DNA from 2 places in the Agromyces sp. CF514 genome. Region 2 is predicted to be linked to the other one. Evidence: predicted binding sites of a transcription regulator. Region 2 holds the regulator's gene; the other holds the start of a gene.
What was found. Region 2 encodes HrcA, which represses chaperone genes, less so after heat shock. Its sites were predicted from a motif close to TTNGCACTCGNNNNNNNCGAGTGCNAA; they were not measured.
Positions count from the first base shown of each region.

Region 1: the regulator HrcA is predicted to act here: its motif matches at 1,988-2,014, upstream of groL (chaperonin GroEL).

Region 1 covers NZ_FOZD01000001.1:1,653,093-1,668,192, reverse strand. Annotated here, with positions in the region: gene groL (chaperonin GroEL) at 327-1,946, opposite strand; gene BM342_RS07325 (DUF3048 domain-containing protein) at 2,079-3,092, opposite strand; gene BM342_RS07320 (cold-shock protein) at 3,278-3,478, opposite strand; gene BM342_RS07315 (LytR C-terminal domain-containing protein) at 3,695-4,237, opposite strand; gene BM342_RS07310 (DUF3263 domain-containing protein) at 4,266-4,559, opposite strand; gene msrB (peptide-methionine (R)-S-oxide reductase MsrB) at 4,707-5,108, shown strand; gene BM342_RS07300 (nitroreductase family protein) at 5,111-5,674, shown strand; gene BM342_RS07295 (DMT family transporter) at 5,717-6,778, opposite strand; tRNA gene BM342_RS07290 (tRNA-Thr) at 6,780-6,852, opposite strand; gene BM342_RS07285 (DsbA family protein) at 6,937-7,866, opposite strand; gene BM342_RS07280 (ABC transporter ATP-binding protein) at 8,167-9,267, shown strand; gene BM342_RS07275 (DUF4032 domain-containing protein) at 9,348-10,667, shown strand; gene rlmB (23S rRNA (guanosine(2251)-2'-O)-methyltransferase RlmB) at 10,752-11,780, opposite strand; gene cysS (cysteine--tRNA ligase) at 11,777-13,186, opposite strand; gene ispD (2-C-methyl-D-erythritol 4-phosphate cytidylyltransferase) at 13,312-14,550, opposite strand; gene BM342_RS07255 (CarD family transcriptional regulator) at 14,655-15,100, opposite strand, start outside.
Region 2 covers NZ_FOZD01000001.1:2,692,294-2,707,393, reverse strand. Annotated here, with positions in the region: gene leuS (leucine--tRNA ligase) at 1-39, shown strand, start outside; gene BM342_RS12125 (hypothetical protein) at 104-754, opposite strand; gene BM342_RS12120 (ComEA family DNA-binding protein) at 964-1,716, shown strand; gene BM342_RS12115 (ComEC/Rec2 family competence protein) at 1,717-4,146, shown strand; gene holA (DNA polymerase III subunit delta) at 4,170-5,207, shown strand; gene rpsT (30S ribosomal protein S20) at 5,358-5,618, opposite strand; gene BM342_RS19915 (response regulator) at 5,838-6,515, opposite strand; gene BM342_RS19910 (sensor histidine kinase) at 6,512-7,756, opposite strand; gene lepA (translation elongation factor 4) at 7,838-9,691, shown strand; gene BM342_RS12085 (DUF1990 family protein) at 9,703-10,353, shown strand; gene hemW (radical SAM family heme chaperone HemW) at 10,356-11,582, shown strand; gene BM342_RS12075 (DUF4870 domain-containing protein) at 11,608-11,991, opposite strand; gene BM342_RS12070 (DUF4870 domain-containing protein) at 12,113-12,556, opposite strand; gene hrcA (heat-inducible transcriptional repressor HrcA) at 12,741-13,763, shown strand; gene dnaJ (molecular chaperone DnaJ) at 13,810-14,910, shown strand; gene BM342_RS12055 (16S rRNA (uracil(1498)-N(3))-methyltransferase) at 14,922-15,100, shown strand, end outside.

The DNA.
Region 1 (15,100 bases), 1.0 Mb from region 2:
ATCACGCAGGCCGCAGTCACGGCTGTGGTCGCGACCGGCCGGATCTTCGTCGAGCGACCTGCGAGACCAGTTCCACGACTCATTCGGCGTCATCCATGGTCCGAGCGTATCCGCACCGTTAGGGGCTGTCGGCCCGGTCGGATATCCATCAGATAACGGCTTCCGAAGAGCGCCATGGATGCCGTAGGCGGCGGGGTGAGTCCCGCTCCGGAACCCGCGTGAGCGACGACGAACGAGCGAGACCCGGCACGAACGACGAAGGGCGCCTCCGGATCGGAGGCGCCCTTCGCGCTGATCAGGCTGTGACGGCCGTGGATCGGTTCGGACTAGAAGTCCATGCCGCCCGTGGGGTCGCCGGCCGGGACCGGGTTCTTCTCGGGCTTGTCGGCGACGACGGCCTCGGTGGTGAGGAACAGGCCGGCGATCGACGCTGCGTTGAGCAGGGCCGAGCGGGTGACCTTCACCGGGTCGTTGATGCCGGCGGCCAGCATGTCGACGTACTCGCCGGTCGCGGCGTTGAGGCCCTGGCCGACGGGGAGGTTGCGCACGCGGTCGACCACTACGCCGGGCTCGAGGCCGGCGTTGAGGGCGATCTGCTTGAGCGGAGCGTCGATCGCGACGCGCACGATGTTCGCGCCGGTCGCCTCGTCGCCCGAGAGCTCGAGCTTCTCGAAGGCGGTCTTGCCCGCCTGGATGAGAGCCACGCCACCACCGGCGACGATGCCCTCTTCGACGGCGGCCTTCGCGTTGCGGACGGCGTCTTCGATGCGGTGCTTGCGCTCCTTGAGCTCGACCTCAGTGGCCGCGCCCGCCTTGATGACGGCGACGCCGCCGGCCAGCTTCGCGAGGCGCTCCTGGAGCTTCTCGCGGTCGTAGTCGGAGTCGGTGTTCTCGATCTCGGCGCGGATCTGCGCGACGCGACCGGCGATGCCCTCTTCGTCACCGGCACCCTCGACGATGGTCGTCTCGTCCTTGGTGATGATGACCTTGCGTGCCTGGCCGAGCAGGTCGAGGGTGACGTTCTCGAGCTTGAGGCCGACTTCCTCGGAGATGACCTGGCCGCCGGTGAGGATCGCGATGTCCTGCAGCTGAGCCTTGCGACGGTCGCCGAAGCCGGGGGCCTTGACGGCGACCGACTTGAAGATGCCGCGGATCTTGTTCACGATCAGGGTCGCGAGCGCTTCGCCGTCGACGTCCTCGGCGATGATGAGGAGCTGCTTGCCCGTCTGGATCACCTTGTCGACGATGGGCAGCAGGTCCTTGATGTTCGAGACCTTGCCGTTGACGATCAGGATGTACGGGTCTTCGAAGACCGCTTCCTGGCGCTCGGGGTCGGTGACGAAGTACGCCGACAGGTAGCCCTTGTCGAAGCGCATGCCCTCGGTGAGCTCGAGCTCGGTGCCGAAGGTGTTCGACTCCTCGACGGTGACGACGCCCTCCTTGCCGACCTTGTCGATGGCCTCGGCGATCAGCGCGCCGATGGTCTCGTCAGCGGCGGAGATGGAAGCGGTCGCAGCGATCTCCTCCTTGGTCTCCACCTCCTTGGCGTTGGCGATGAGCTCGGCCTCGACGGCCGCGACGGCCTTCTCGATGCCGCGCTTCAGCGAGATGGGGTCGGCGCCTGCGGCGACGTTGCGGAGGCCCTCGCGCACGAGTGCCTGGGCGAGCACGACCGAGGTCGTGGTGCCGTCACCGGCGACGTCGTCGGTCTTCTTGGCGACCTCCTTGACGAGCTCGGCGCCGATCTTCTCGTACGGGTCGTCGAGCTCGATCTCCTTGGCGATCGACACGCCGTCGTTCGTGATGGTGGGTGCGCCCCACTTCTTCTCGAGCACGACGTTGCGACCGCGCGGGCCGAGGGTCACCTTGACCGCGTCGGCGAGCGTGTTGAGGCCACGCTCGAGACCGCGGCGGGCCTCCTCGTTGAAAGCAATGATCTTTGCCATGTGTGTTTCTCGTCCCTTCTCGGACGTCTCAAAGATTCTTGTTAGCACTCGATTCGAATGAGTGCTAAAGCAATTCTGGCACTCGACCGACATGAGTGCAAGCGAGCGCCCGGCGCCTCGCACGAGGTTCGCTCAGGGCGCGAACGACACCGATCCCTCGTTCGGCACGAGTTCGATCCAGGTGTTGCCCGGAGCGAGCGGCAACGGCCGTCCGTCGTCCGCCGTCAGCACGATGGGCGTCCCCGCAGCATCCTTCGACCAGGTGCCATGGGCGGTCCGGCCGGCGGTCGACACCCAGGCCTCGCCCGTGCCGACCATCACCGTGCGAGGGACCTCGCCGTAGCTCCAGTCGATGCCGACGCGCATGGTCACCACGTTGACCGCGTGCACCTGAACGCCCGCGTCGTCGAGGTCGGGCGAGCCCTCCTGCGACCTCAGCCAGACGGATGCCGCCGCATCCCAGGTCCACGACGGGAACCGCTCCTCGGAGAAGACGTGCGCGATGCCCGTGGTCGAGGACGCCCCGAGGGCGGGGTCGGCCAGCGGATCGGCGCTGCCGTACACGAACTGCACCGCGGGCGGAGCGAGGGCGGCGTTGCGCCGGAGCGCCTCGGCCGCGTCGAGGATCACGTCGTGGGGGCCCGGCCGTTCATCGGCGCGAGCGAAGAGCCCGGTGTCGTCGAAGTCGAAGACCAGGTTCACCAGCGGCGTCGCCTGCATCATCTCGACGAACTGCTCCTGGCCGCCCGAGTACGCGATGATGCCGCCGAAGGGCGTCGCGATATCGGGGTCCATGGGTCGGATGGAGCGCACGGGCCCGAGTTCGTCCGGGATGTCGGAGTGCCATACCGCGAGGTATCGCGTGAGGCCGCCCTCGACCAGTTCCTCGAAGACGAGGTCGGTGCGATTCAGCGCGAGCTGCGGTCGCGCCTCCTCGTGGTTGTCGATCTTCGCCGCGATCGACGGATGCTGCATGGCCGCCCACTCGGCACGGGTGCCGCGCAGCGGGGCGAACGCGACCGCGACCGGGGCTGCGGAAGCACCGACGGGTCGCGCGTCGGGGGTCGGCGTCGGCGTGGCGACGACTCGTTCGGTCTCGGGAGCGCTGCACGCCGCGAGCAGCACCGCGGCGACGGCGAGCAGCACGGCAGAAGACCGCCACCTGATGGCAGATGCGTTCCGCCGCGCCATGCGCACAGCCAACCACCGCGACCCGCACGAACGCGGGCGACGCGCCGGACCGGCGCCCCGGTCGCCCGGTGCCCGCCGGCCCGGAGACGACGATGCGCCGCCGGCACGAGGCTTCTGGCGGCGCATCGTTCACGCTTCGATCAGGCGGGGCGGACGCCCTCAGCCTGCGGACCCTTGGAACCGGTGCCGACCTCGAACACGACCGCCTGGCCCTCTTCGAGGACCTTGTATCCGGCCATGTCGATCGCGGAGTAGTGGACGAAGACGTCCTGGCCTCCGTCGACGGTGATGAATCCGTAGCCCTTTTCAGCGTTGAACCACTTGACGGTTCCGTTCGCCATGCGTTGCTCCCAAATTGCCGTGTGTCGATCAGCACGTGCGCGTTGCCTGTACCGGGCCTGCCCGTCGTGCTGACGGGACCACGGGTGGTACCTGGCGTTACACGGGTTCGAGCGACCAATTCCAGATACTAATGACGCGGGCACGGCCAGGAGAAGGGGCGGGACGCACCCGAATGTCGCGGAATTGCAACGATTCTGCGAGGTGGGCCCGCGAGGTCAGCCCGCGACGCTCGCGGCGTAGTCCGAGCCGACGACCAGCACGAGCGGGGTGCCGATCTCGCCGAACTTCGCATCGAGGCGCACGTCGGCGCCCGGGATCGCCTGGGCCACGCCTCTGGCCGCCCCTTCGAGATCGGCGGTGGCGTAGTAGACGACCGACTCCTTGAGGTCGGTCTCGCTCGCATTCGCGGTGGCGCCGACCGGGACCCCGGCCGCGGTCAGGGCGTCGGCCGCCGTCGCGGCCAGTCCGCTCGTGTCCGTGCCGTTGAGCACCGTCACGGGTACGTCGGGCGCGATGGTCGGCTCGGCCGTGACGACCGGCGTCTCCGTCGCGGTCGGCGACGCCTCCGAGAAGTCGAGCCGGTCGTTGGCGACCACGACCCATGCGATGCCGAGGCCCGTGAGCACGACGGTCGCGAGGGCGGCCCAGCCGAAGGCGATCCATCGGGCGCCACGACGCTGCGGCGCACGGTGAGCGCCCACGCGCTCGATGCCGTGGGGAATCGTGTCGAAACGATCTCGAGGGGAGTTCTGCGCCATGGGTCCAGTCGTCGGGGTCGGGGCCTGCTCAGTCGAGCGTGCGGCCGTTCGAGAGTGAGCGCCGTGCCCGCGTCGCCGCGCGCGCCTCGCGGAGCCGCAGCAGGCGTTTCACCAGCATGGGGTCGTGCCGGAGCGCCGCAGGCGAGTCGAGGAGCTCTCCGAGGATCCGATAGTAGCGGGCGGCGGACATGCCGAACTCGTCGCGGATGCCCTCCGCCTTCACGCCCGGCTGCTGCCAGGCATGGGCCTCGAAGGCGAGCACGCGGAGCGCGAGCGGGTCGAGTTGCGCCTCGGGGTCGTGCGAGGGCCGTTCGAGCGTCACCGTGCACCTCCCGCGGCGACGGCGTCGCCTTCGCGTCACATCCTAGGGATGCGTTGCCGTGAGGCTGCCGAGCGTCCACGGCGTGTGTGTGCGCGAGCCTCGGCGACCTGCGACGATGGAGACATCCGCAGTTCTGAAGGGAACCCCATGGCGTATCAGGTCGAGAAGTCCGACGACGAGTGGCGCGAACAGCTCGGCGACGAGCAGTTCGAGGTCCTGCGCGAGGCGGCGACCGAACGCCCGTGGACGGGAGAGCTGCTCGACGAGGAGCGCGCCGGCGTCTACGCATGCGCGGCGTGCGGTGCGGAGCTCTTCAAGAGCGGCACCAAGTTCGACTCCGGATGCGGCTGGCCGAGCTTCTACGAGTCCGTTCGGCCCGAAGCCGTCGAGCTCATCGAGGACACCTCGCTCGGCATGGTCCGCACCGAGGTGCGCTGCGCGAACTGCGGGTCGCACCTGGGCCACGTCTTCCCCGACGGGTTCGGCACTCCGACGGGCGACCGCTACTGCATGAACTCGATCGCGCTCGACTTCACGCCCGAGCCCTGAGCGTGCGCCCGGTGCTCGAGGCGGCACGCGCGCGCCGTTCGGTGTCGAAGGTGACGGATGTCGCACCCGACGATGCGGAGCTCCTCGAGCTGCTCGGGGCAGCCGGCCGGGTCGCCGATCACGCGGCGCTTCACCCGTGGCGCGTGATCGCGCTGAGGGGCGATGCACGCGAGCGTCTCGGCGCGGCCCTGGCCGAGGCCTCGGGCCTGGGTGCGTCCGACGAGCGGAGCGCCGCCAAGCTGGCGGCCAAGCCGCTGCGCGCTCCCCTGCTGCTCGCCGTCGTCGCGGTGCGCACGCCCGACCACCACAAGGTGCCCGAGTGGGAGCAGGACGCCACCGCCGCTGGCGTCGCGCACCTGCTGAGCCTGCTGCTCGACGAGGCGGGCTGGGGCGTGATGTGGCGTACCGGCCCGCACACGCGGCATCCGGCCGTCGCGGCGATGCACGGGCTGGGCGAGCACGAGGCGCTGCTCGGCTGGCTCTACGTCGGCGGGAGGCCGGCGGGCCGGCGCGACGAGCGACGAGTGCCCCGCGACGCGTCGGATCGGTTCACGACGCTCGAGTGACCGGGTCGCCCGCCGCTGCGGGCACTGCGACGGATGCTGCGCTCAGGGCGTTCGGTCGGCCGGCGCCGCCGGCTCCACGGGTGCGACGACGTGCCTGCTGCGCGACCACCTCGTGCTCGCGATGACGACTGCGACGAGCGCGAGCGCGGCACCGCCGATCGTGGCGAGCTCCACCGTCTGATCGCCGACGGGCACGAACAGATCGAGCGCGAGCGCGGCCGTGAGCTGGCCCGCGACGCCTGCGAGCGCGAGCACGAGCACGCCGATCACGCGGACGACGATCGCCTGCACGGCGATGAAGAGGCACCCGATGAGCCCGCCGGCGTAGAGCCAGGCCTCGCCGGGCAGTGCGGTCGGCCATCCGACGAGCGAGGAGTGCACGATCATCACGACGACGAGCACCGTCGTGCCGACGATGAAGTTCACGAGCGTCGACGTGAGCGCGCTGGAGGCGGCGACGCGGATCCGGCCGTTGACCGCCTGCTGCCACGCCGACCCGAAGCCCGCGGTGAAGGGCAGGATCACGAGGAGCACGGGCACTGCCCCGCCGATCTCGGACGACAGGGTCCAGATCACGGCTGCGAGTGCGAGCAGCGCACCGAAGACCCGGGGCGCGGTGAGCGGGCGTCGACCGGCCGGCCCGAGCCCCACGAGGTCGAACACGACCCCGCCGACGGTCTGGCCCGCCACGATCGAGACCGTGAAGAGCGCGACGCCGATGACGCCCGCCGACAGTCCCTGCGTCGCGACGAACCAGGCGCCCGCGACGCCGCCGAACAGCATCCACCAGCTGATCCTGCCGGCCCGCAGCTCGCGTGCGACGTTGCCGAACCCGGCCCGCCCCGGCTTCCAGAACACGAGCGCGACGAGCAGGATCGCCAGGCCGCTTCCGAACGAGATCGCCGCGGCCGTGTAGGGGTCGCCGATCGCCGCCGAGAGCTGCCCGTTGACGCGCGACTGCACCGCGGTCAGCGCACCGCCGACCACGGCCATGGCGATCGCGATCCACGCGGGCATGCCGGGCGCTTCGACGTGGGCGTGCCGGTGCGCCTCGTTCGCGTGCGCCGCCTGCGCGGCATGGGGAACGGGTTCGTCTTCAGTCAAGAGCCGGCTGCGGGACTCGAACCCGCAACCCCCGCTTTACAAGAGCGGTGCGCTACCAATTGCGCCAAGCCGGCGAGGGCGCCCCGCGAGGGGAACCCAGGACATCCTACCGACCGCGCGGCGGAGTCCCGTGGAGGGACTCCGCCGCGCGGACCGGCTCACTGGGCCGGAGTCGGCGTGGGCGTCGGAGTCGGGGTCGACTCGGACTCGTTGAACGTCGCGCTCGTGGCCTGCACCACGAACGACTGGAACTCCTGCGCGTCGGTGAGCGAGCCGCTGTACTGCTGGCCGTTCACGAGCACGGTGGGCGTGCCGGTCACCGAGGTGAGGTCGGAGTTCGGGATGGGGCCGGTCAGCGCCCGCGTCGTGGCATCCTGCACCCACGTCTTGAAGCGCATGTCGTCGATGCACGAGGCGACCGAGGAGGCTGCGCCGGCATCTGTCGCGAGCTTCTTCAGGTCGGCGTTCGCCAGACCCACCGAACCCTCTTCGGGCTGGTTCTGGAAGAGCGCCTCGTTGTAGTCGAAGAAGGCGTCGGGCGACAGGTCTGCCACGCACGCGGCGGCATTGGCCGCGCGCAGCGAGTACTGCGTGCCGGCCGACTTGTTCGTGAGGATCGCGATGGGGTGGATCTCGAGCGTCGCCGCACCGGACTCGACCATCGTGCGCATCGCCTCGGAGTTGGTCGTCTCGAACTGGCCGCAGTAGGGGCAGAGGTAGTCGATGTAGGTCACGATGTTCGCGACCGTGCCGCTGTCGTCGGGAACCGTGGCGGTGGGCTCACCGCCCGCCTTGATGGCGGGGGTCTCGACCGCGGTGATCGCACCGTCTTCGCCCGCGACGAGCACGATGCCGTCGCTCGCCATGTTCGCAGGACCGGGGCCGGCGGGCTTGATGCTGTTGAAGATCAGCCAACCGACGAGAGCCGCGACGAGCAGCACGGCGACGATGACGCCGCCCTGGATCAGGACCTTGTTGCGCTTGTCGCGCTTCTTCTGCTCCTCGCGAAGGACTCGCGCCTTCTCTCGGGCCGCTTCCCGCTTCTCGTTACGGGTGGCACGTGGCTCTTGGGATCCGCCGTTGGTCATCGATGGTCACTCCGGGTCGCTGTGTGGGCGCGCGCGTACTGCGAACGCACCCACGATAGTAGGAAGGATGGCTGGGAATCAGCCACACGAAGGCCATGGTTGGCGTTCGGCGGCCGCCCGGCGGGCTCCCAGCCGCTTCGAGGCTGCCGTGCAGGCGAGCCCCGCCCGCGGACTCCGCGGGCCGGCGCCGAATCGGCCGTCGCCTCCTCCCGTGCAATACTGAGGGAGCGTCGACGTCGACGCAGTCCATTCACTACGGATCGTCCGGCACGTACCTGCCGGTGAAGGAGAAGCAGAACCATGGCGTCAGTCACGTTCGACAAGGCCACCCGCCTCTACCCCGGCGGCACTCGCCCGGCCGTCGACCAGCTCGACCTCGATGTCGCAGACGGCGAGTTCCTCGTGCTCGTCGGCCCCTCGGGTTGCGGCAAGTCCACGTCCCTCCGCATGCTCGCCGGCCTCGAAGAGGTCAACGACGGCAACATCTTCATCGGCGACCGCAACGTCACCGACGTGCCGCCGAAGGACCGCGACATCGCGATGGTCTTCCAGAACTACGCGCTGTACCCCCACATGACCGTCGCCGAGAACATGGGCTTCGCGCTCAAGATCGCCGGCGTCGGCAAGGAGGAGCGCGCCGCCCGCGTGCTCGAGGCCGCCAAGCTCCTCGACCTCGAGCCGTACCTCAGCCGCAAGCCCAAGGCACTCTCGGGCGGTCAGCGTCAGCGCGTCGCCATGGGCCGCGCGATCGTGCGCCAGCCCCAGGTGTTCCTCATGGACGAGCCGCTGTCGAACCTCGACGCGAAGCTCCGCGTGCAGACCCGCACCCAGATCGCCTCGCTCCAGCGTCGCCTCGGCGTCACGACGGTCTACGTCACGCACGACCAGACCGAGGCGCTCACCATGGGCGACCGCATCGCCGTGCTGAAGGACGGCCTGCTCCAGCAGGTCGGCACCCCGCGCGACCTCTACGAGAAGCCGCAGAACGTCTTCGTGGCGGGCTTCATCGGCTCGCCCGCGATGAACCTGTTCCACGCAGACCTCACCGAGGGCGGCGTGCTCTTCGGCACGGCGACGGTCCCGGTCGACCGCGACGTGCTCGCCGAGGCTTCGGCCAAGAGCGCGACCATCGGCGTGCGCCCCGAGGACATCACCGTCTCGGCGGTCCAGGGCGAGGGCCTCGCAGTCGACGTCGACCTCGTCGAGGAGCTCGGCGCCGACGGCTACCTCTACGGCCACTCCACGGTCGAGGGCAAGCGCACCGACATCGTCGCCCGCGTCGACGGTCGCAGCCACCCGAACGCCGGCGACCGCGTGTACCTCACGGCCACGCCGAACCACGTGCACCTGTTCGACATCGAGTCGGGCCTGCGCCTCGGCAACAAGGCCGTCGTCGCCTGACCTCGCCTCTCACGAACGATCGATGCCGGTCGGGCCATGGGCCCGGCCGGCATCGGCGTTTCGGGCTACGCTGAACCACGATGAGCGGCTCACTATCGATCACGTCGGCCACGACCGACCCGGCCCTGCTCGACCTCCCGTGGCACCTGCCGCTCGAGGCCTGGCCGAACGAGAACATCGCGGCGCTGCCCAAGGGAATCTCGCGCCACCTCGTGCGTTTCGCGCACCTCGCCGGCCACGTGGTCGCGATCAAGGAGACCACCGCCGAGATGGCGCGCGGCGAGTACGAGATGCTGCGCACGCTGCAGCGTCTCGAGGTGCCGTGCGTCGAGCCCGTCGCGGTCATCACGAACCGCTCCGATGACGAAGGCGACCCCCTGAAGCCGGTGCTCGTCACCCGTCACCTGCGCTTCTCGCTCCCCTACCGGGCCCTGTTCTCGCAGACGCTGCGCCCCGACACGGCGACGCGTCTCGTCGACGCGCTCGCCCTGCTGCTCGTGCGCCTGCACATCATCGGGTTCTTCTGGGGCGACGTGTCGCTCTCGAACACGCTGTTCCGTCGCGACGCGGGCGCCTTCGCCGCCTACCTCGTCGACGCCGAGACCGGCAAGCTCTACGAGGGCGGCCTCTCGAACGGCCAGCGCGAGAACGACCTCGAGATCGCCCGCGTGAACATCGCCGGCGAACTGCTCGACCTCGAGGCCGGCGGTCGCGTGGCCGACGAACTCGACCCGGTGCGCATCTCGAACGGCATCGTCGACGCGTACCGCAGCCTCTGGAGCGAGCTCACGGGCTCCGAATCCTTCTCGTCGGCCGAACGTTGGCGCATCAACGAGCGCGTGAGCCGTCTGAACAAGCTCGGCTTCGACATCGAGGAGCTCTCGATCCGCACCGACGGCGCCGGCACGACCGTGCGCATCCAGCCGAAGGTCGTCGACGCCGGACACCACCAGCGCCGCCTGCTCCGCCTCACCGGGCTCGACGCGGGCGAGAACCAGGCGCGCCGACTGCTCAACGACCTCGACTCGTACCGGGTGACCTACGGCAAGGGCGAGCTCGACGAGGAGATGGTCGCCCACGAATGGCTCGTGCGCGTCTTCGAGCCGGTCGTGCGTGCCATCCCGACCGATCTGCGCGGCAAGCTCGAGCCCGCCGAGGTCTTCCACCAGCTGCTCGAGCACCGCTGGTACCTCGCGCAGCAAGCCGGTCACGACATCCCACTGGCCGAGGCCGTGGCCTCGTACATCAACACGGTGCTGCGCCATCGGCGCGACGAGGCGACCGTCATCGACCCGCAGACGGGCGCGATCACGACGTCGATCGACGTGGTGCCGCTCGACACGTCTGCCGTGGCCGTCGTCGACCCCGACGACGAAGACGACTGGCGGCTGAAGGTCTGAGTCCGCGGGCGCTCCCGAGGTGCAGCGACGCGAACGCCCCGCTGCGCACGTGGTGCAGCGGGGCGTTCGACGGTGCAGCCGGCCTCAGCCCTCGGCGCGGAGCTTCGAGATCTCGTAGAGGGTGACGGATGCCGCGATGCCGGCGTTCAGCGACTCGGTCGCCGCGCTGATCGGGATGGACACGATCGCGTCGCACGTCTCGGCGACCAGACGCGAGAGCCCCTTGCCCTCGCTGCCGACGACGATGACGATCGGGCGCTCCGCCCACGACAGGCCGGGCAGCGACACGTCGCCGTCGCCGTCGAGCCCGAGCACGAACACGCCTCGTTCCTTGAGCGCCTTGAGCGTCTGGGTGAGGTTCGGAGCCATGGCGACGGGGATGCGCGCCGCGGCGCCCGCGGAGGTCTTCCATGCGCCCGCGTTCACGCCGACCGATCGACGCTGGGGCACGATGATGCCGTGGCCGCCGAACGCCGCGGTGGAGCGGATGATCGCTCCGAGGTTGCGGGCGTCGGTGATGCCGTCGAGCGCGACGAAGAGCGGCGTCTCGTCGCGGGCGATGACCTCATCGAGCAGTTCGATCGGGTGGGCGTACTCGTAGGGAGGCACCTTCAGGGCGAGGCCCTGGTGCACGCCGCCCTCGCCGGCGAGCCGGTCGAGCTCGGGCCGCATGACCTCGAGGATGGGGATGCCGCGGTTGGTGGCGATCTTCATCGCCTCGCGCACGCGGTCGTCCATCTCGACGCGCGCGGCCACGTAGAGCGTCGTGGCGGGGATGCGCGTGCGCAGCGCCTCGACGACGGAGTTGCGGCCCGTCACGATCTCGGACTCGTCGCCCGACTTCGAGCGTCGTGATGCACCGGACGCCCCGCGGGGTGCACCCGATCGTGCGCCCTGCCCGGCGACCTTCGCGCCTGGACGGCCCTTTCCGCCTGAGGCCGCATACCGCTCCTCGGCGGCCTTGCGCTTGCCGGCGGGGTGCCAGGCGCGGTCTTCGGCCTTCGGGGTCGGCCCTTTGCCCTCGAGCGCCTGGCGGCCTTGGCCGCCTGATCCGACCTGCTTGTTCTTCGCCTTGCGCACTGCGCCGGCGCGAGGCTTTCCGCTGCCCTTCATGATTCCAAGCTCCAATGCGTGCCGTTCTGGCTGTCTTCGATGGTGATGCCCGCGGCCGAGAGTTCGGCGCGGATACGGTCTGCGGCAGCGAAGTCCTTCGCCGCGCGTGCCGTCTGGCGGTCTTCGATGAGTCGAGTCACGAGTGTGTCGAGGGCGGATGCCGCTGGCCCGGCGTCGGGCGCCCAGTGCGGGTCTCGCGGGTCGATGCCGAGCACCCCGACCATCGCCGAGACCTGCCCGTGGAGCACCGCGGCCTGATCGAGTTCGTCGCCGTCGAGCGCCTGGTTGCCGGCACGGACGGTGTCGTGCAGGACCGCGAGGGCCTGCGGCACTCCGAGGTCGTCGTCCATGGCCGCGCCGAACGCGTCGGGGATCACGGGAGCCCCGATGCCCGCGAACCGGGTGCCTGCGAGACGGCGCTCGACGCGGTCGAGGAAGGTGCGGATGCGGTCGACGGCGGCCTCGGCCTCGACGAGCGAGGTCGGCGTGTAGTCGAGCGTCGATCGGTAGTGGGCGGCGCCGAGCAGGTATCGCACGGCGAGCGGCGAGGCGAGTTCGAGCAGCTCGGCCGCGAAGACCGAGTTGCCCAGCGACTTCGACATCTTCTGGCCGCCGACGTTGACCAGCCCGTTGTGCACCCAGTACCTGGCGTACGCGTCGCCCGCCGCGGTGGACTGGGCGAGTTCGTTCTCGTGATGCGGGAACCGCAGGTCGAGCCCACCGCCGTGGATGTCGAACTCGCGGCCGAGGTACCGGGTGGCCATGGCCGAGCACTCGATGTGCCAGCCGGGGCGGCCGTCTCCCCACGGCGACGCCCAGGACGCCGATTCCGGCTCGTCGGCCTTGCGGCCCTTCCAGAGCGCGAAGTCGCGAGGGTCGCGCTTGCCGCGCGGGTCGGCGTCGGCTGCGGCCTCCATCTTGTCGCGCTGTTGGCGCGTGAGTTCGCCGTACGCCGGCCAGCTCGCGGTGTCGAAGTACACGTCGCCCGAGGCATCCGGTGCCGCGTAGGCGTGCCCGCGCTCGATCAGCCCGGCGATGAGCTGCTGCATGTGCTGGACGCTCGCGGTCGCCCGCGGTTCGTAGGTCGGGGGGAGGATGCCGAGCGAGGCGTAGGCGGCCGTGAACTCGAGTTCGACGCGGTAGGCGAGCGCCCACCACTGCTCGCCGGTCGCGGCGTCGAGGATCTTGTCGTCGATGTCGGTGACGTTGCGCACGAAGGCGACGTCGAGGCCACGGTACGAGAACCAACGTCGCAGGATGTCGTAGACGAGCGCGCTGCGCAGGTGCCCGATGTGCGGGCTCGACTGCACGGTCGGGCCGCAGACGTACATGCCGACGTGCCCTTCGATCAAGGGCACGAAGTCACGCAGGGCCTGGGCCTTCGAGTCGTAGAGTCGCACGGTCACCCGGCAAGCCTACCGGCGTGCGGCTGAGCGCCCGATCGGCGCTCCGACCCCTCTCTCGGCGTGCGCCTGCGTCGGGTCGGCGATCGAAGCGGCTGCCGGTGCGGGATCCGGGTCGGGGCCGTCGATCAGGTGCGCGCGAGCATCGCGGTCGCGATCGCCGAGACACCTTCGCCGCGCCCCGTGAAGCCGAGCGCGTCGGTCGTCGTCGCCGCGACGGACACGGGCGCGCCGAGCACGCCCGAGAGCAGCCCCTCGGCCTCCGCCCGGCGAGGGGCGAGCTTCGGCCGGTTGCCCACGACCTGCACGGTGACGTTGACGATGCGGAACCCGGATGCCTCGACGAGTCGCCGGGTCTCGGCGAGGAACACCTCCCCGTGCGCTGCCGCGAACCGGGGATCGGCCGTGCCGAAGATCGCGCCGACGTCGCCCAGCCCGGCTGCGGCCAGGAGGGCATCGCAGATCGCGTGCGCGGCCGCGTCGCCGTCGGAGTGCCCCGAGAGCCCACCCTCCCCCGGCCATTCGAGGCCTGCAAGCCAGAGCGGCGTCGCCGGATCGTCGTCGAACGCGTGCACGTCGACCCCGGTTCCGATGCGCAGGTCGGGTACGGCCGACTCCCCCGGCCCGGTCGGCGCGGCCGAAGCCGCCGCATCGGGATGCGTCATCCCGCCCTTCGCGTCGCCGACCAGCCGTTCGGCCCGACGCAGGTCCTCGGGCACCGTGATCTTGAAGGCGCGAGCGTCTCCGGGCACGAGGTCGATCTCGATTCCGGCCGCCGCCGCGATCGCGGCGTCATCGGTGAACTCGACCGACGGGTCGGCGGCCTGGAACGCGTCGTCGAGGTCTTCGCGCGGGAATCCCTGCGGCGTCTGCACGGCGGAGAGCCGCGATCGGTCGACCGTCTCGACGATGCGCCGGCCTTCGACGCGCTTGATGGTGTCGACGACGGGCAGGCCGGGAACGACGCCGTGACCGCGGGCGCGGACGGCTGCGGCGACCTCGTCGAAGACGAGCGAGGGGGTGAGCGGCCGGGCCGCGTCGTGCACGAGCACGGTGTCGACGACGTGGGGCAGCACCTCGAGGCCCGCCGCGACCGACTCGTGACGCGACGCGCCGCCCGGCACGACGTCGAACGGGGCGGATGCCGCGGCCGCGACGTCCGCGAATCGTGCGCGGACCTCGGCGACCCGGTCGGCCGGTGCGACGACCACGATGTGCGGTGCCTCCCGCATGCCGAGCACGGCATCGAGGGCGACGCCGAGGATCGTCGAATCGCCCAACGGCACGAAGGCCTTGGGTTCTGCGCGACCGAGCCGCGTTCCGCTGCCCGCGGCGACCAGGATGACGGCGACCGTCGACGAACTCATGGTTCGAGCCTAGCCAGCCGAGGGCGCGCCCGTGTCGACCGAGCACGACGGCACGGCCGACACGACGACGTCGCGCCCGGGATCGGGCGCGACGTCGAGGAGCACTAGGAGGCGAGGACCTCGTCGAGCACCGTCGAGGCGGCCTCTTCGTCGGTCTTCTCAGCCAGCGCGAGTTCGGAGATGAGAATCTGGCGCGCCTTGGCGAGCATTCGCTTCTCACCCGCGGACAGGCCGCGGTCCTGGTCTCGGCGCCACAGGTCGCGCACCACTTCGGAGACCTTGATCACATCGCCGGAGGCGAGTTTCTCGAGGTTCGCCTTGTAGCGACGGGACCAGTTCGTGGGCTCCTCGGTGAACGGTGCACGCAGCACCTCGAAGACCTTGTCGAGGCCCTCCTTGCCGATGACGTCTCGCACGCCGACCAGGTCGACGTTCTCAGCAGGCACCTCGATGACGAGGTCACCCTGCGTGACGTTCAGCTTGAGGTAGAGCTTCTCCTCACCCTTGATGATGCGCTTCTTCACCTCGGTGATCGTTGCGGCGCCGTGAT
Region 2 (15,100 bases):
CGCGCACCGAACCTGGTGAACATCGCCATCAGGGCCTGACCGCTTCGGTCGCCCTCGGCGCATCGGCATCGGCCGGTCGGACTCGGTCCGGCCGGCCGATGCGTCAGGCCAGACCCATCGCCGCCAGGACGTCCGTGTGGGTGCGCGTGTTCGCCTGCACCTGCACGTCGTCGCCCCACGCCTCGGTGACCGAGTACTCGCCCGATGCGCCCAGGACCGGGGGCGCGCCGAAGAGCGACGTCGCCGCAGGCTCGAGATCGGCTTCGAGCCACGTGATGTCCGAATCGGCGTCGCCGTCCTGAGCGATCTCGTCGTCGGAACGACCTGGTACGACGCGCACCACGACGCCCTGCTGCTCGCCGACGGGCACGACGGCGACGAGCACGTCGCGGAGCACCTGTTCGGGCACCGGGACGCGCCCGGTGTCGTCGACGGCCGCCTGCAGGGCGTCGACCGCGCCCACCGGCACGATCGCGACCTCGACGCGCAGCGAGCAGGAGCCTTCGCAGTTGTTCGAGCCCGAGCGTGCGTCGTACCTCCACGCGCCGTTCGCCGTGTCGACGTCGTCGAGGGCGGACTGCACCTCGGGGAGCGCCGCCGTGATGTCTGAGCGACTCGTTCCGAACGGATCGTCGAACGGCGACCGGCCGTCGAGCAGCGGCACCATGAAGCATCCGGACAGCGCGATCGTGGTGACCGCCGCGATGACGGCGGCGGTGGCGGCGCGCGTGAGGAACCGGAGGTTGTCGGGCATTCGTGAGTTCCACTCTCGATCAGCGGGCGTTCGACGCGCCTTCGAGCTGCGCGACCTTCACCCTAGCCCGACCGGCGACGGCGAGACGACGGCGCGGCGGGTCCGGGTCGGGATGACGAGACCTCCTCCCCAGAGCCGCCATGCGCCGGTCGCTCGGACCTCGCCGCACGCGGCGCGAGAGACCTGCCGGAGGACAGTACCGTGCGGGCATGCCCGCCGACTCAGCTCCGCACCCAGACGCGCTCGACCCGCTCGATCACGATGCCTTCGACGCCCTCGACCCCGCCGCGCGACGAGCGGGGCCCCGAGTGCGGCTCGCCGTGGGCGCGGCGGTCGTGCTCTTCGTCGCGGCGGTCGCCGTGGCCGCCGTCCTGTCGTTCGCCTCGGGCGGGGGCGGGGCGCAACAGGCCATCGGCGGAGCCGGGGCGTCGTCCGGGGGCGTCGGCGATCGCGGGGGAGCCGATGGTGCCGGCCTGTCCGGCGCGGCGGGCGACGCTGCCGCCGGGTCCGGCGGCGGCGTCGACGAACCGCTGCCGCTGCTCGTGCACGTGCTCGGCGCCGTCGCGCGCCCGGGGCTCGTCGAGCTCGATCCGGGCGCCCGGGTGGTCGACGCCGTCGCCGCGGCGGGCGGGTTCGGTGCCGACGCCGATCCGGCCGGCGTGAACCTCGCCCGCCCGGTCGTCGACGGCGAACAGCTCGTCGTGTACGCGGTCGGCGAGGCTCCGGTCGCAGGCGGCGCCGGTGGGGGCGGCGGCGCCGCGGCATCCGACGGGCTCGTGCACCTGAACACCGCGGGCGTCGCCGAGCTCGACACCCTTCCGCGCATCGGACCGGCGCTCGCGCAGCGCATCCTCGACTATCGCGACGCGAACGGCCCGTTCACGAGCGTCGACCAGCTGAACGACGTCACCGGCATCGGCGATGCGGTGTTCGCGGGTCTCTCCGACCTCGTGGCGCTCTGAGTGCACGACCTCCGCATGCTGCTGCCCGCGTGCGCGACGTGGGCGACGGCGTGGGTCGCGGTCGTGATGCCAGCTGCGGGTGCCGAGGCGTCAGCGATCGCGTTCGTACTCTGGACCCTCGCGGTCGTGGCCCTCCTCGTGCTCGGCTGGTCGGTGCTCGCCCATCGTCGCGGCATCGCCGGAGGCGCCGCCCGACTCGCTCGCCGCGATCGCACGGTCGGCCCTTCGACCTGCGGCCGCGGTCGACGGACTCGGGCCGTCGTCTCGAGCGTGGCCGCCATGCTGCTCGTCGTGCTCGCCGGGGCGGCCCTTGCCGCGACGAGCGCTGCGACGGGGCTCGCCTCACGCGAGCGGTCGCCGCTCGTCACGATCGCCGAGACCGGGGGCACCGTCGACGTGGTGATCGAGGCCACCACTGCGCCCCGGCCGATGCGCGCCGCCGTCTGGGCAGCCGACGAGCCGATGGTCCGCGTCGACGGCGCGCTCGTGAGCGTCGACGGCGTGGCGTCCGCCGTGATCCCCGTCACGGTCGGATTGCCGGCATCGACCGACGTCGAGTGGGGCACGCGCCTGGCCCTCCGTGCGAGGGCGCAGCAGCTTCCGGCCGCGGAGCCGAACGCCTTCCGACTCGTCTCGCCCGATCAGGTCGAGGTGGTCGGCGCGCCGCCGCCGTGGCTCGAGTGGGCATCGGAGCTCAGGCGTGGATTCGCCGATGCCGCAGCAGGCCTCGACGGCGACGGTGCGGCGCTCGTGCCCGGACTCGCGATCGGCGACACGTCGGCGGTCGGCGCCGAGTTCGACGCCGCCATGAAGGCGAGCTCGCTCACGCATCTCACGGCGGTCTCGGGGGCGAACTGCGCGATCGTGACGGCGGCCGCGTTCGGCCTGGCCGCGGCGTGCGGCCTGGGCCGGCGCACACGGGTCTTGGTCGCGCTGCTCGCCCTCTCGGGCTTCGTGGTGCTCGTGACGCCGCAGGCCAGCGTCATCCGGGCCGGGGCCATGGCTGCGGTGATCCTGGTGGGCGTCGCGTCCTCCCGGCGCTCGGGCGGCGTCTCGGCGCTCTCCGTCGCCGTCACGGTCCTGATCGTGCAGGATCCCTGGCTCGCCCGCGACTACGGCTTCGCCCTGTCGGCGGCGGCGACCGCGGGGCTGCTCCTGTTGGCCGGACCCCTCGCCCGCCGGCTGTCCGACCTCATGCCCGTGCCGCTGGCCGTCGTGCTCGCGGTCCCGGTCGCGGCGCAGCTGGCGTGCCAGCCGGTGCTCATCCTGTTGGATCCCGCCGTGGCGGTCTACGGTGTTCCGGCGAACCTGCTCGCGGCTCCTGCGGCGCCGGTGGGCACGATCGTCGGCATGATCGGATGCCTCGTGCTGCCGTTCCTGCCGTCGGTCGGCTTCGCCTTCCTCCAGGTCGCCTGGCTGCCGGCCACGTGGATCGCGCTCGTCGCGCACGGTGCCGCGGCGATGCCCGGGGGGCGACTGCCCTGGCTTCCCGACGCACTCGGCGCGGTCACGATGCTCGCAGCGACCGCGGCCGGACTCTGGCTGCTCCTCGGACGTTCCCTGAGGCCGGCGCTGCGCCGAACGGTGACGGCGTCGTTCGTGCTCCTGGTCGCCGTGCCGCTCGGCCTCGTGATCGGGCCTTCGGTCGTCGCGAGGGCCACGCACCCGGCGGACTGGGATGTCGCGGACTGCGACGTCGGGCAGGGCGATGCGGTGCTCGTGCGCTCCGAGGGGGCGACCGCGCTCTTCGACACCGGACCCGACCCCGCGGCGTTGGACAGGTGCCTCGACCTGCTCGGCGTCGAGTCGATCGACGTGCTCGTGCTCACGCACTGGGATGCCGATCACGTCGCCGGCAGCCCCGCCGTGGTCGGCATGGTGACGACGGTCGTGCACGGCCCGCTCGACGGCGATCGGTCGGCCCGCGTGCTCGACCCGCTCGTCGCTGCGGGGGCGGATGCTGTTGAGGTGACCGCCGGTCGCCGGGGCGGGCTCGGCGACTCGCGCTGGCGCGTGCTCTGGCCGCCCCCTGAGACCGCGCCCGGCAACGACGCGAGCGTCGTCCTCGAGATCGAAGGCCGGCTCGGTCGGGCGGTGTTCCTCGGCGACCTCGGCGAAGAGGCCCAGGCCCGCCTCCTCGGCTCGAACGCGATCGGGCCGGTCGACCTCGTGAAGGTCGCGCACCACGGCTCGGCCGACCAGAGCGAGCGGCTCTACGAGGAGCTCTCCGCGACGGTCGGCGTCATCGGCGTCGGCGTCGACAACGGCTACGGGCACCCGACCGATCGACTGCTCGACCTGCTCGTTCGGGTCGGCACGGTGCCGGTGCGCAGCGACCGCGCCGGCACCGCCCTGCTCACGGCGACGGGAGACGGGCGGTTCGCCCTGTGGACCGAGCGCGACTCGGGCACTGTCTCACCTCGCCCGTAGACTTGAGCGGAAAGGGAGGTGCCGTGGCAGCTCGAACCGGTGGCGCTGGGCGCGGCAACGCGCGAGCCAAGGCGGCGGCGATCCCGCAGCTGACGTACGACCAGGTTCGCCCGGCGCCGATCGTGCTCGTCTCGGGCCCAGAAGACGTGCTGGCCGAGCGTGCGTCGAACCGGCTCCGTGAGCTCCTCCGTGCCGAGGACCCCGCGCTCGAGGTCAGCGAGATCTCGGGCGACGCGTACCAGCGCGGCGAGCTCCTCACGCTCGCGAGCCCCTCGCTCTTCGGCGAGGCACGGCTGATCCGCATCGACGGCGCCGAGAAGGCGACCGACGACCTGATCCTCGACATGGTCGACTTCGTCGGCCAGCCCACCGAGTCGGTCACGGTCGTCGTGCGGCACCGCGGCGGCGTCCGCGGCAAGAAGATGCTCGACGCGATCCGCTCCGGCGAGGGCTCGGCGATCGAGATCGTGTGCGCCGAGCTCAAGCGCGAATCCGACAAGCAGGCCTTCGTGCAGACCGAGATCCGGGCGGCCGGCCGTTCGATCGCGCCCCGGGCCCTTCGCGCGCTCGTCGCGGCCTTCGCTGACGACCTCGCCGAGCTCGACGCCGCATGTCGGCAGTTGCTGGCCGACACCCCGGGCGACATCACCGAGGCGGTCGTCGCCAAGTACTATGGCGGCCGCGTCGAGACGAACGCCTTCGAGGTCGCCGATGCGGCGATCGCGGGCCGATACGGCGACGCGCTCGTGGCGCTCCGGCACGCGCTCGACAGCGGCGCAGACCCGGTGCCGATGGTCGCGGCGTTCGCGATGAAGATCCGCACCATGGCGAAGGTCTCGGGCGTTCGCGGTGGCGGCCCCGGGGTGGCGTCCTCGCTCGGGCTCGCGCCGTGGCAGGTCGACCGTGCCCGGCGCGATCTCGCCGGCTGGACCGACGAGGGCCTCCAGCAGGCCATCGTGCAGCTCGCGCGCACCGACGCCGCGGTCAAGGGTGCTGAACGCGATCCGGTCTTCGCGCTCGAGCGGCTCGTCGGCGTCATCGCCGCACGCGGCCGCAGCTGAGCACGCAGCCTGACGGACAGGGGCACGCCGGCCGCGGCTCGTCCGATCGCCCGACCACGCACCGCGAGAAGCCCGCCCGACCGCGCACTCCGAGAAACGACGAACGCCCCGCACGACGCGCGTGCGGGGCGTTCGATCAGACGCTGCGCCTTAGAGGGCGGCGACCTGCTTCGCGATGGCCGACTTGCGGTTCGCGGCCTGGTTCTTGTGGATCACGCCCTTGCTGGCGGCCTTGTCGAGCTTGCGACCTGCGACGCGGACGGCGGCGGTGGCCTTGTCCTTGTCACCGGTGGCGATGGCCTCGCGAGCAGCACGGACGGCGCTCTTGACCTCGCTCTTGACGGCCTTGTTGCGCTCCTGAGCCTTCAGGTTCGTCTTGATGCGCTTGATCTGCGACTTGATGTTTGCCACGTGGTTCGTCTTTCGTTCTTGTGCGGGTACCGGATGTGCCGAGCGAAGGTAGAGGGGCCTCGCGCGGCGAATCGTGCGGGGTGGGACCCACACGCAAGCCAACAGACAACGATACCAGCAACGCGCGCATGGCACCAATGCGGTGGCCGCGGCATCCGATCGGCCCGATCCGGGGAGTCGGAGCTGCTGAGTCGGTGGGTCGGGTCGGCGTCGGTTCGCTCAGTTCGAGCGGATGATGCCGAGGTCGCGCGCCCGTGCGACGGCGGCCGTGCGCGACCCGACCTCCAACTTGGCGAAGATGTGTACGAGATGCGACTTCACGGTCGCCTCGCTGAGGAAGAGCGCCTTGCCGATCTCGCGGTTCGTGTAGCCGCTCGCGACGAGCCCGAGCACCTCGGCCTCACGGCCGGTCAGACGCTCGAGGCCGCCGTTCGCGTCGAGTCGGGACGACACCCCCGGCGCGAACGCAGGCTCGCCCGTCGCAGCGGTCCGGATCGCCGCGACGAGTTCGGCGGGCGGCGCGTCCTTCAGCAGGTAGCCGCTCGCGCCCGCCTCGATCGCGCTCAGGATGTCGGCATCGGTGTCGTAGTTGGTGAGCACGAGCACGCGCGGCGCATCGGCGTGCGAGCGGATGTGCCTCGTCGCCTCCGCGCCCTGCATGGCGGACGGGAACTGCAGGTCCATGAGCACGACGTCGACCCCGCCCTCTGCGGCGCGCCTGACCGCGGCATCCGCCCGGTCGACGTCGGCGACGACCTCGAGGTCGGGTTCGGCCTCCAGCATCGCGCGTACGCCGGCGCGCACCACGGGGTGGTCGTCGGCGATCACGAGCCGGATGCCGCGGCGCACGCCCGCGCGGTCGTCGCCCGCGTCGCCCGCCTCGCCCGCGGCGCTCACGCGGTCACCACGGGGATGCGCACCGACACGGCCGTGCCGTCGCCGTGATGGGACTCGACCTCGATCGACCCGCCCTCGCGTTCGGCGCGTTCGCGCATCGCCCGCAGTCCGAAGCGGAGCTCGGATCCGGGCTCGTTCGCGATCGCGGCGGGGTCGAACCCGATGCCGTCGTCGACGACGTCGAGCGCGATCTCGTCGCCCAGGTAGCTGAGCGTCAGCTCGGCCCGGGTGGCGCGCGCATGCCGCAGCACGTTCGCGAGTGCGCCCTGCGCGATGCGCAGGAGCGTGGCGTCGATCGACATGGGCAGGGTCACGGGGTCGCCGCTGGTGGCGAACGAGACGCGGGTGGCCGACCCGGCCTGCGCTGCCTGCTCGTCGACGGCCGCCGCGAGTCGCCGCAGCGCCGACGGCAGCGTCTGCTCGTCGAGCGAAGGCGGGCTCAGCTCGCGGATGAACCGCCGCGTCTCGGCGAGGTTCTCGGAGGCGGTCTCGCGGGCGAGCCGCAGCTTCTCGAGCGTGCGCTCGTCGGCCACGTCGCGTTCGGCGGCGTGCAGCAGCATCTGGATGCTCGAGAGCCCCTGGGCGACCGTGTCGTGGATCTCGCGGGCGATGCGCTCGCGCTCGGCGAGCGTGCCGGCCTCGCGGCTGGCCGTCGCGAGCTCCTCGCGCGTGGCGATGAGGTCGAGGATGAGGGCCTGGCGGTCCTTCGTCTCCTGCGCCATGGCCCGGTATCCGAGGCCGATGACGATCGCGACGCCCGCGCTGATGAGCGGGCCGAGGATCGTGCCGACCTCGAATCCGAGGTGGGTCGCCGTGCCCCACACCGAGAGGCCGAACGTGACGATCACGAGCGGCACGGCGAGCGGGGCGGCGAGCACGTGCAGCTCGAGGAAGAAGAGGGGGAACGCGAGGAACGCGGCATCCGGGGTCAGCGCGGACATGGCGGCCCAGAGCGCGAGCAGCGCCGTGAGCCAGAGCACGCGCGCCCACTGCGGCAGGTTGCGGTGGGCGGTCGCGACGCCGGCGCCGTAGCAGGCGAGGAACGCGATCGTGAGGATCGTGACGGGCACCTCGTTCGCGCCGTCGGCGAGGAGCGCCCGGATCATGACGAACAGGGCCAGGCCGACGACGAGCACGTGCAGCCCGAATCGGAGCGTGACGAACACCGGTCGGAGCGCCGACGGCGACACCCTCCCGAAGTCGAGGAGGGGGAGCGGTGCGGGTGCTGCTGACGCGGTCATGGTGCGTGTCAGCGTAGTCGCGGGCACCTGCGCGCGGCATCCGTCGAAAGTGCGAAGGAAACTCGTGGGAGAATCGTCGGGATGTCTCCGAGAGCCCATACCCCGCCGGTGCCCGCCGCCACCGACCCCGCGCTGATCCGCAACTTCTGCATCATCGCGCACATCGACCACGGCAAGTCGACCCTCGCCGACCGGATGCTCGGCATCACGGGAGTCGTGAGCGACCGGGACATGCGCGCGCAGTACCTCGACCGCATGGACATCGAGCGCGAGCGCGGCATCACGATCAAGAGCCAGGCGGTCCGCATGCCGTGGCAGGTCGGCGACACGTCCTTCGCGCTGAACATGATCGACACCCCCGGTCACGTCGACTTCAGCTACGAGGTGTCGCGTTCGCTCGCCGCGTGCGAGGGCGCGATCCTGCTGGTCGACGCGGCGCAGGGCATCGAGGCCCAGACGCTCGCGAACCTCTACCTCGCGCTCGAGAACGACCTCGAGGTGATCCCGGTGCTGAACAAGATCGACCTCCCGGCGGCCGAGCCCGAGAAGTACGCGCGCGAGCTCGCCGACCTCATCGGCGGTTCGCCCGAAGACGTGCTCAAGGTCTCGGGCAAGACCGGGCTCGGCGTCGAAGACCTCCTCGACCGCGTCGTCGAGCGCATCCCGGCGCCGGTGGGCGACGCCGACGCGCCGCCGCGCGCCATGATCTTCGACTCGGTCTACGACAGCTACCGCGGCGTCGTCACCTACGTGCGCATGGTCGACGGCCAGCTCAACCCGCGCGAGCGCATCCAGATGATGTCGACCAAGGCGACCCACGAGATCCTCGAGATCGGCGTGAGCGCGCCCGAGCCGACCCCCACCAAGGGTCTCGGCGTCGGCGAGGTCGGCTACCTCATCACGGGCGTGAAGGACGTGCGCCAGTCGAAGGTCGGCGACACGGTGACCACGGCCGTGAAGCCGGCGACCGAGGCGCTCGCGGGCTACACCGAGCCGCTGCCGATGGTCTTCTCGGGCCTCTATCCGATCGACGGCAGCGACTACCCCGAGCTGCGCGAGGCGCTCGACAAGCTGAAGCTCTCCGACGCGGCGCTCGTCTACGAGCCCGAGACCTCGGTCGCGCTCGGCTTCGGCTTCCGCGCCGGGTTCCTCGGCCTGCTGCACCTCGAGATCGTCACCGAGCGACTTCGCCGCGAGTTCGGGCTCGACATCATCAACACCGCGCCGTCGGTCGTCTACGAGGTCACCACCGAAGACAAGAAGACCGTCACGGTCACGAACCCGAGCGAGTTCCCGACGGGTGCCAAGATCAGCGAGGTGCGCGAGCCCATGGTGCGCGCCGCGATCCTCGCACCGAAGGACTACGTCGGCACCATCATGGAACTCTGCCAGTCGCGTCGCGGCGCGCTCCTCGGCATGGAGTACCTCGGCGAGGACCGCGTCGAGATCCGCTACAACATCCCGCTCGGCGAGATCGTGTTCGACTTCTTCGACCAGCTCAAGTCGAAGACCGCTGGCTACGCGTCGCTCGACTACGAGCCGGTCGGCGACCAGGCCGCCGACCTCGTGAAGGTCGACATCCTGCTGCAGGGCGAGCAGGTCGACGCGTTCAGCGCCATCGTGCACCGCGACAAGGCCTACGCGTACGGCGTGCTCATGACGGGCCGCCTGCGCGAGCTCATCCCGCGCCAGCAGTTCGAGGTGCCCATCCAGGCCGCGATCGGCGCGCGCATCATCGCGCGCGAGTCGATCCGCGCCATGCGCAAGGACGTGCTCGCCAAGTGCTACGGCGGTGACATCAGCCGCAAGCGCAAGCTGCTCGAGAAGCAGAAGGAGGGCAAGAAGCGCATGAAGATGGTCGGCCGGGTCGAGGTCCCGCAGGAGGCGTTCATCGCTGCCTTGAGCGGCGACGTCGAGAAGAAGGACAAGAAGTAAGCAGGTTCCCGATGACCCGACGCAGCACCTTCACCGATCAGTCCGTCACCTACGGCTCGATCGGCGCGACGCTCGAACCCGACCTCATGCGTTATCCGCCGACGGGCTATCGCCCCGCCGAAGACGCGGTTCGGCTCGGCAGCGGCGTCGAGCGCTTCCAGCGTGCGGCCGAGGCCCTCATGACCTGGGGCATCCAGCGCGGCGCAGGGTACGAGGTGACGGATGTCTCCGCCGGCACGGGCGCCCAGTATCCGGGCATCGTGTACGACGCCGAGGGTGCACCGCTCGCCGAGCAGCCGGGCCCGCGCACCGAGGACCGCTTCGGCGAAGACGGAACCGCGTACATCGCGTCGGGAATGCAGGCGACGCTCGTGCGACGCGGCCGGTTCCGCTCGCACCCGACGCCCGTGCTCGTGGTCTACGTGATCGACGAGCCCGACCGCGTGGGCTACGCGTTCGGCACGACGGCCGCCGGTCTCGAGAGCGGCGAGGAGTCGTTCGTGCTCGAGCGCCGCGACGACGACACGGTCTGGCTCACGATCCGCTCGTTCCGCGCGACCGCGGGCGGCTCGAAGCGCGTCCTCGCGCCATGGGTGCGCCGACGTCGTCGCGAGCTCACGCGACAGCAGCTCCGGGCCCTGCACCCCGCCGGCGGCGTGTAGGCGTGGGTTCCGCGCTGCCGCTCGGCGAGCCGGCGCCGCTCGACGGCCTGCTGCCCGCCTCCGCGGCCGACGGCGCGCAGGAGCGCGCGCTCGGCGTCTACGTGCACGTGCCGTTCTGCCGCGTGCGCTGCGGGTATTGCGACTTCAACACCTACACCGCGAGTGAACTCCGTGGTGCCCGGCAGGTCGACTACGCCGACCAGGCCATCGACGAGGTCCGGATGTCGCGGCGCGTGCTCGCGGCATCCGGCGTCGTCGCGCGCGAGGCCGAGACGGTCTTCTTCGGGGGCGGCACGCCCACGCTGCTGCCCGCCGACGACCTCGTGCGCATGCTCGGGGCGGTCCGCGACGAGTTCGGCCTGGCGCACGGCGCCGAGGTCACGACCGAGGCGAACCCCGACTCGGTCGGCCCCGACGACCTGCGTCGCCTTGCCGAGGGCGGGTTCACGCGCGTCTCCTTCGGCATGCAGTCGGCGGTGCCGCACGTGCTCGCGGCGCTCGACCGCACGCACGACCCCGCCCGGGTGCCGCTCGTGGTGCGCTGGGCGCGCGATGCCGGGCTCGACGTGAGCCTCGACCTCATCTACGGAACGCCCGGAGAGTCGCTCGACGACTGGCGTCGCAGCGTCGAGGCGGTCGTCGCCGAACGGCCCGACCACGTGAGCGCCTATGCGCTCATCGTCGAGGACGGCACGAAGCTCGCGCGGCAGATCCGCCGCGGCGAGCTCGCCCAGCCCGACGACGACCTCGAGGCCGACATGTACGAGCTCGCCGACGAGGCGTTCGCCGAGGCCGGTTTCGAATGGTACGAGGTGAGCAACTGGGCGACCGATGCGGCCCACCGCTCCCGGCACAACCTCGGGTACTGGCGCGGCGACGACTGGTGGGGCGTCGGACCCGGAGCCCACAGCCACGTCGGCGGGGTGCGCTGGTGGAACGCGAAGCATCCGGCCGCCTACGCCGAGCGGCTCGCCGCCGGGCACTCGCCGGCCGTCGGACGCGAGGTGCTCGACGCGCCCACGCGCGAGACCGAGCGCGTGCTGCTGCTCACGCGCATCCGCGAGGGCATCGACATCGCCTCGTTGCACACGGGCGGCCGGCACGCCGTGGCGGGCCTCATCGCCGACGGCCTCGTCGACGCGAAAGCCGCCCTCGCCGGTGGCTTGACGCTCACCAGGCGAGGACGGCTGCTCGCGGACGCCGTCGTACGGCGCCTGCTCGAGGACTGAACCCCGTTCGAGGACGAAGCCCCGGTCAGCTCACGAACTTGATCGAGAGCGGGTACGTGTACGCCTCGCCCTGGTTCGCCTTGACGGCCGCGATGATGCTGAACACGATCACCACGATCGCGACGGCGATCGAGAGGAAGATGCCGATGACGACGAGCCAGAGGATGCTGCTCACGATCGCGGCGATCGTCATCGTGATCTGGAAGTTCAGCGCGGTCGCGGTGTGCGCGCGCACGAACGGGCCCTTGTCCTTGAGGACCAGGTAGCCGATCAGCGACGGGATGAAGCCGAAGAAGATGCCGCCGATGTGCACGAGCGTGGCCCAGAGCTTCTCATCGTTCGGGCTCAGCTGCGGGCTCTGCTCGTAGGGGTTCTGCGGCGGCGGAGGGGGAGGGGGCAGGTCGGACATCGTCTTCTCCTGTTCGGATGCGCCGATCCGGCGCGGTGACTGCGGACGCCTTCATGCTGGCACAGCAACGCCCGCCGCGGGAGGTGACGCTCCCACGGCGGGCGATGTGCGCGCGCTCCGACTACTTGATGAGTCGGATGGCGAAGGGGTAGCGGTAGTTGCGACCCTCCTTCGCCTGGAGGAAGGCGATGATCGAGAAGACGACGCCCACGATCCACACGGCCCAGGAGAGCAGGACGAGCACGCTGCCGAGGCCGAAGGTGACCACCGTGATGATCGAGGTCAGGATGAAGATCGCGATCTGGGCGAACACGAGCGTGATCTGGAAGTTCAGCGCCTCCTTCGCCTCGGTGTTCGTGAACGAGCCGCGGTCCTTGAAGACGAGCCAGATGATGAGCGAGGGCAGGAAGCCGAGGATTCCGCCGAGGTGGGCGAACGAGCCCCACTGGATGTCCTGCTCGCGCGAGAGGGGTGCGGCGGGCGCGCCGGGCTGCGGTGCGGCCGGCTGCTGCGGCGGCGTGGGAGGCAGGTTGGGATCTGCGGGGCCTGCGTTGGGATCTGACATGGTGCGCGCCTTTCGGGGTCGGGGGTATCGTCCGCTGCGGCGAGGGGGTGGCCGCAGTTCTCTTGCGGAACAAGCCAAAGCTAGCGCTGGCGCCGAGTGTCGGCAATGGGGATTACCCTGAGTTCCGCGGTATGATTGGCACTCAGGTCGAATGAGTGCTAACCGCACGGCGAAAGCGAGGAACATGGTCTCCGAACGCAGCCTCGCCGTGCTCAGGGCGATCGTCCAGGACTACGTCGCATCACGCGAACCGGTCGGGTCCAAGGCCATCGTCGAGCGGCATTCGTTCGGGGTCTCGGCGGCGACGATCCGCAACGACATGGCCCTCCTCGAAGAGGAGGAGCTCATCGCGGCGCCGCACACGTCGTCCGGCCGCATCCCCACCGACAAGGGCTACCGCGTCTTCGTCGACCAGCTGACCGAGGTCCGCCCCATGACGCGTGCGCAGCGGCACGCGATCGAGACCTTCCTCGGCGAATCCAGCGACCTCGACGAGCTGCTCGCGCGCACGGTGCGCCTCGTCGCGCAGCTCACCAAGCAGCTCGCGGTCGTGCAGTACCCGAGCTTCGGCAGCGCGCGCGTGCGTCACGTCGAGCTCGTCTCGCTCGCGCCCGAGCGCGTCATCTGCATCCTCATCACGGACTCGGGGCAGGTCGAGCAGCGTGTCGCCGAGCTGCCCTTCCCCGTCGACGAGGCGACCCTCGCCGCGCATCGCGCCCGCCTCAACGAGCTCGCCGGCGGTCGGGCCATGGCGGATGCCGCGGAGTCGCTGTCGACCGGGTTCGCCGACGTCGCCCCGGCCGATGCCGCCGTGCTGCACACGCTCGCGGCGACGCTCGCCGACCAGGCCCGCGCCCAGCGCCAGGATCGACTGGTCGTCGCGGGCGCCGCGAACCTCGTGCGCACCGAACAGGACTTCGCCGGCTCGATCCTCGGCGTGATCGAGGCCATCGAGGAGCAGGTGGTGCTGCTGCGCCTGTTCGGCGAGATGGCCGCAGACGAGCACGCCGTCGCCGTGCGCATCGGCCGCGAGAACGCGTCGTTCGGACTCGGCGAGACGTCGGTGCTCTCGAGCGCGTTCGAGATCCCCGGGCGCGACGTCTCCAGGCTCGGCGTCGTCGGTCCGACGCGCATGGACTACTCCCACAGCATGGCCGCCGTCCGCGCGGTCGCCCGATACCTCTCCCGCACCCTCGGCGAGAACTGAGCAGCCGGCCCCCACCGGCATCCGCTATCGAAAGGACACGCCCTCCGTGGCAGACCACTACGAGGTCCTCGGCGTCGCACGCGACGCATCCCCCGACGAGATCAAGAAGGCGTACCGCCGCCTCGCGCGCGAACTGCACCCCGACGTCAACCCGGGCGCCGAGGCGTCCGAGCGGTTCAAGTCGGTCACCCACGCGTACGACGTGCTCTCCGACCCGAAGCAGCGCCAGCAGTACGACCTCGGTGACCAGGGCGGGTTCGGCGGCGCCCAGGGCTTCGGCGGCTTCGGAGACATCTTCGAGACCTTCTTCGGCGGCGCGCAGCAGAGCCGCGGACCGCGCTCGCGCCGCGAGCGCGGTCAAGACGCGCTGATCCGCGTCGAGGTCGGGCTCGACGAGGTCGTCTTCGGCACCCACCGCGACATCGAGGTCGACACCGCGGTGGTCTGCGGCACGTGCAACGGATCCTGCTGCCAGCCCGGCACGTCGCCCGTCACCTGCGACATCTGCGGCGGCACCGGATCGATCCAGCGGGCGGTGCGATCGCTGCTCGGGAACGTCATGACCTCGAGCCCGTGCGGCACGTGCCGCGGCTACGGCACCGTCATCGCGACGCCGTGCGTCACCTGCCAGGGCCAGGGCCGGGTGCGCGCGCGCCGCACGGTTCCCGTCGACATCCCCGCCGGCGTCGACACCGGCGTTCGCCTGCAGATGCCCGGATCGGGCGAGTCCGGCCCCGCCGGCGGACCGAACGGCGACCTCTACCTCGAGATCAAGGTCAAGAACCACGACGTGTTCAGCCGCAATGGCGACGACCTGCTCGCGACGCTCTCGGTGTCGATGACCGACGCGATCCTCGGCACCACGGCGAAGATCGAGGCGCTCGACGGCGACGTCGAGGTCGAGATCAAGGCGGGCCTGCAGAGCGGTGAGATCCTCACCGTGAAGGACCGCGGCGTCTCCAAGCTCCGCGGCACCGGCCGCGGCGACCTCCGCATCGGAGTGCAGGTCGTCACGCCCACCAAGCTCTCGACGAAGGAGCGCGAGCTCGTGCAGCAGTTCGCTGCAGCGAAGAAGGCGCCGTCGCCCGAGCTCGCCCACTTCCAGCAGGGCCTGTTCGCGCGGCTGCGCGACAAGTTCCTCGGCTGACGGACCTCGCGATGAGCCACCTCTACCTCGACGAGAGCCTCGACCTGGCCGGTGCCTCCGCGGGCGAGCTCGTGCGCCTGACCGGCGACGAGGCGCGCCACGCGGTGACGGTGTCGCGCGTGCGCGTCGGCGAGCAGCTCTCGGTCGGCAACGGGCGAGGCTCCCTCGCCGCGGCGACCGTGGTCGAGAC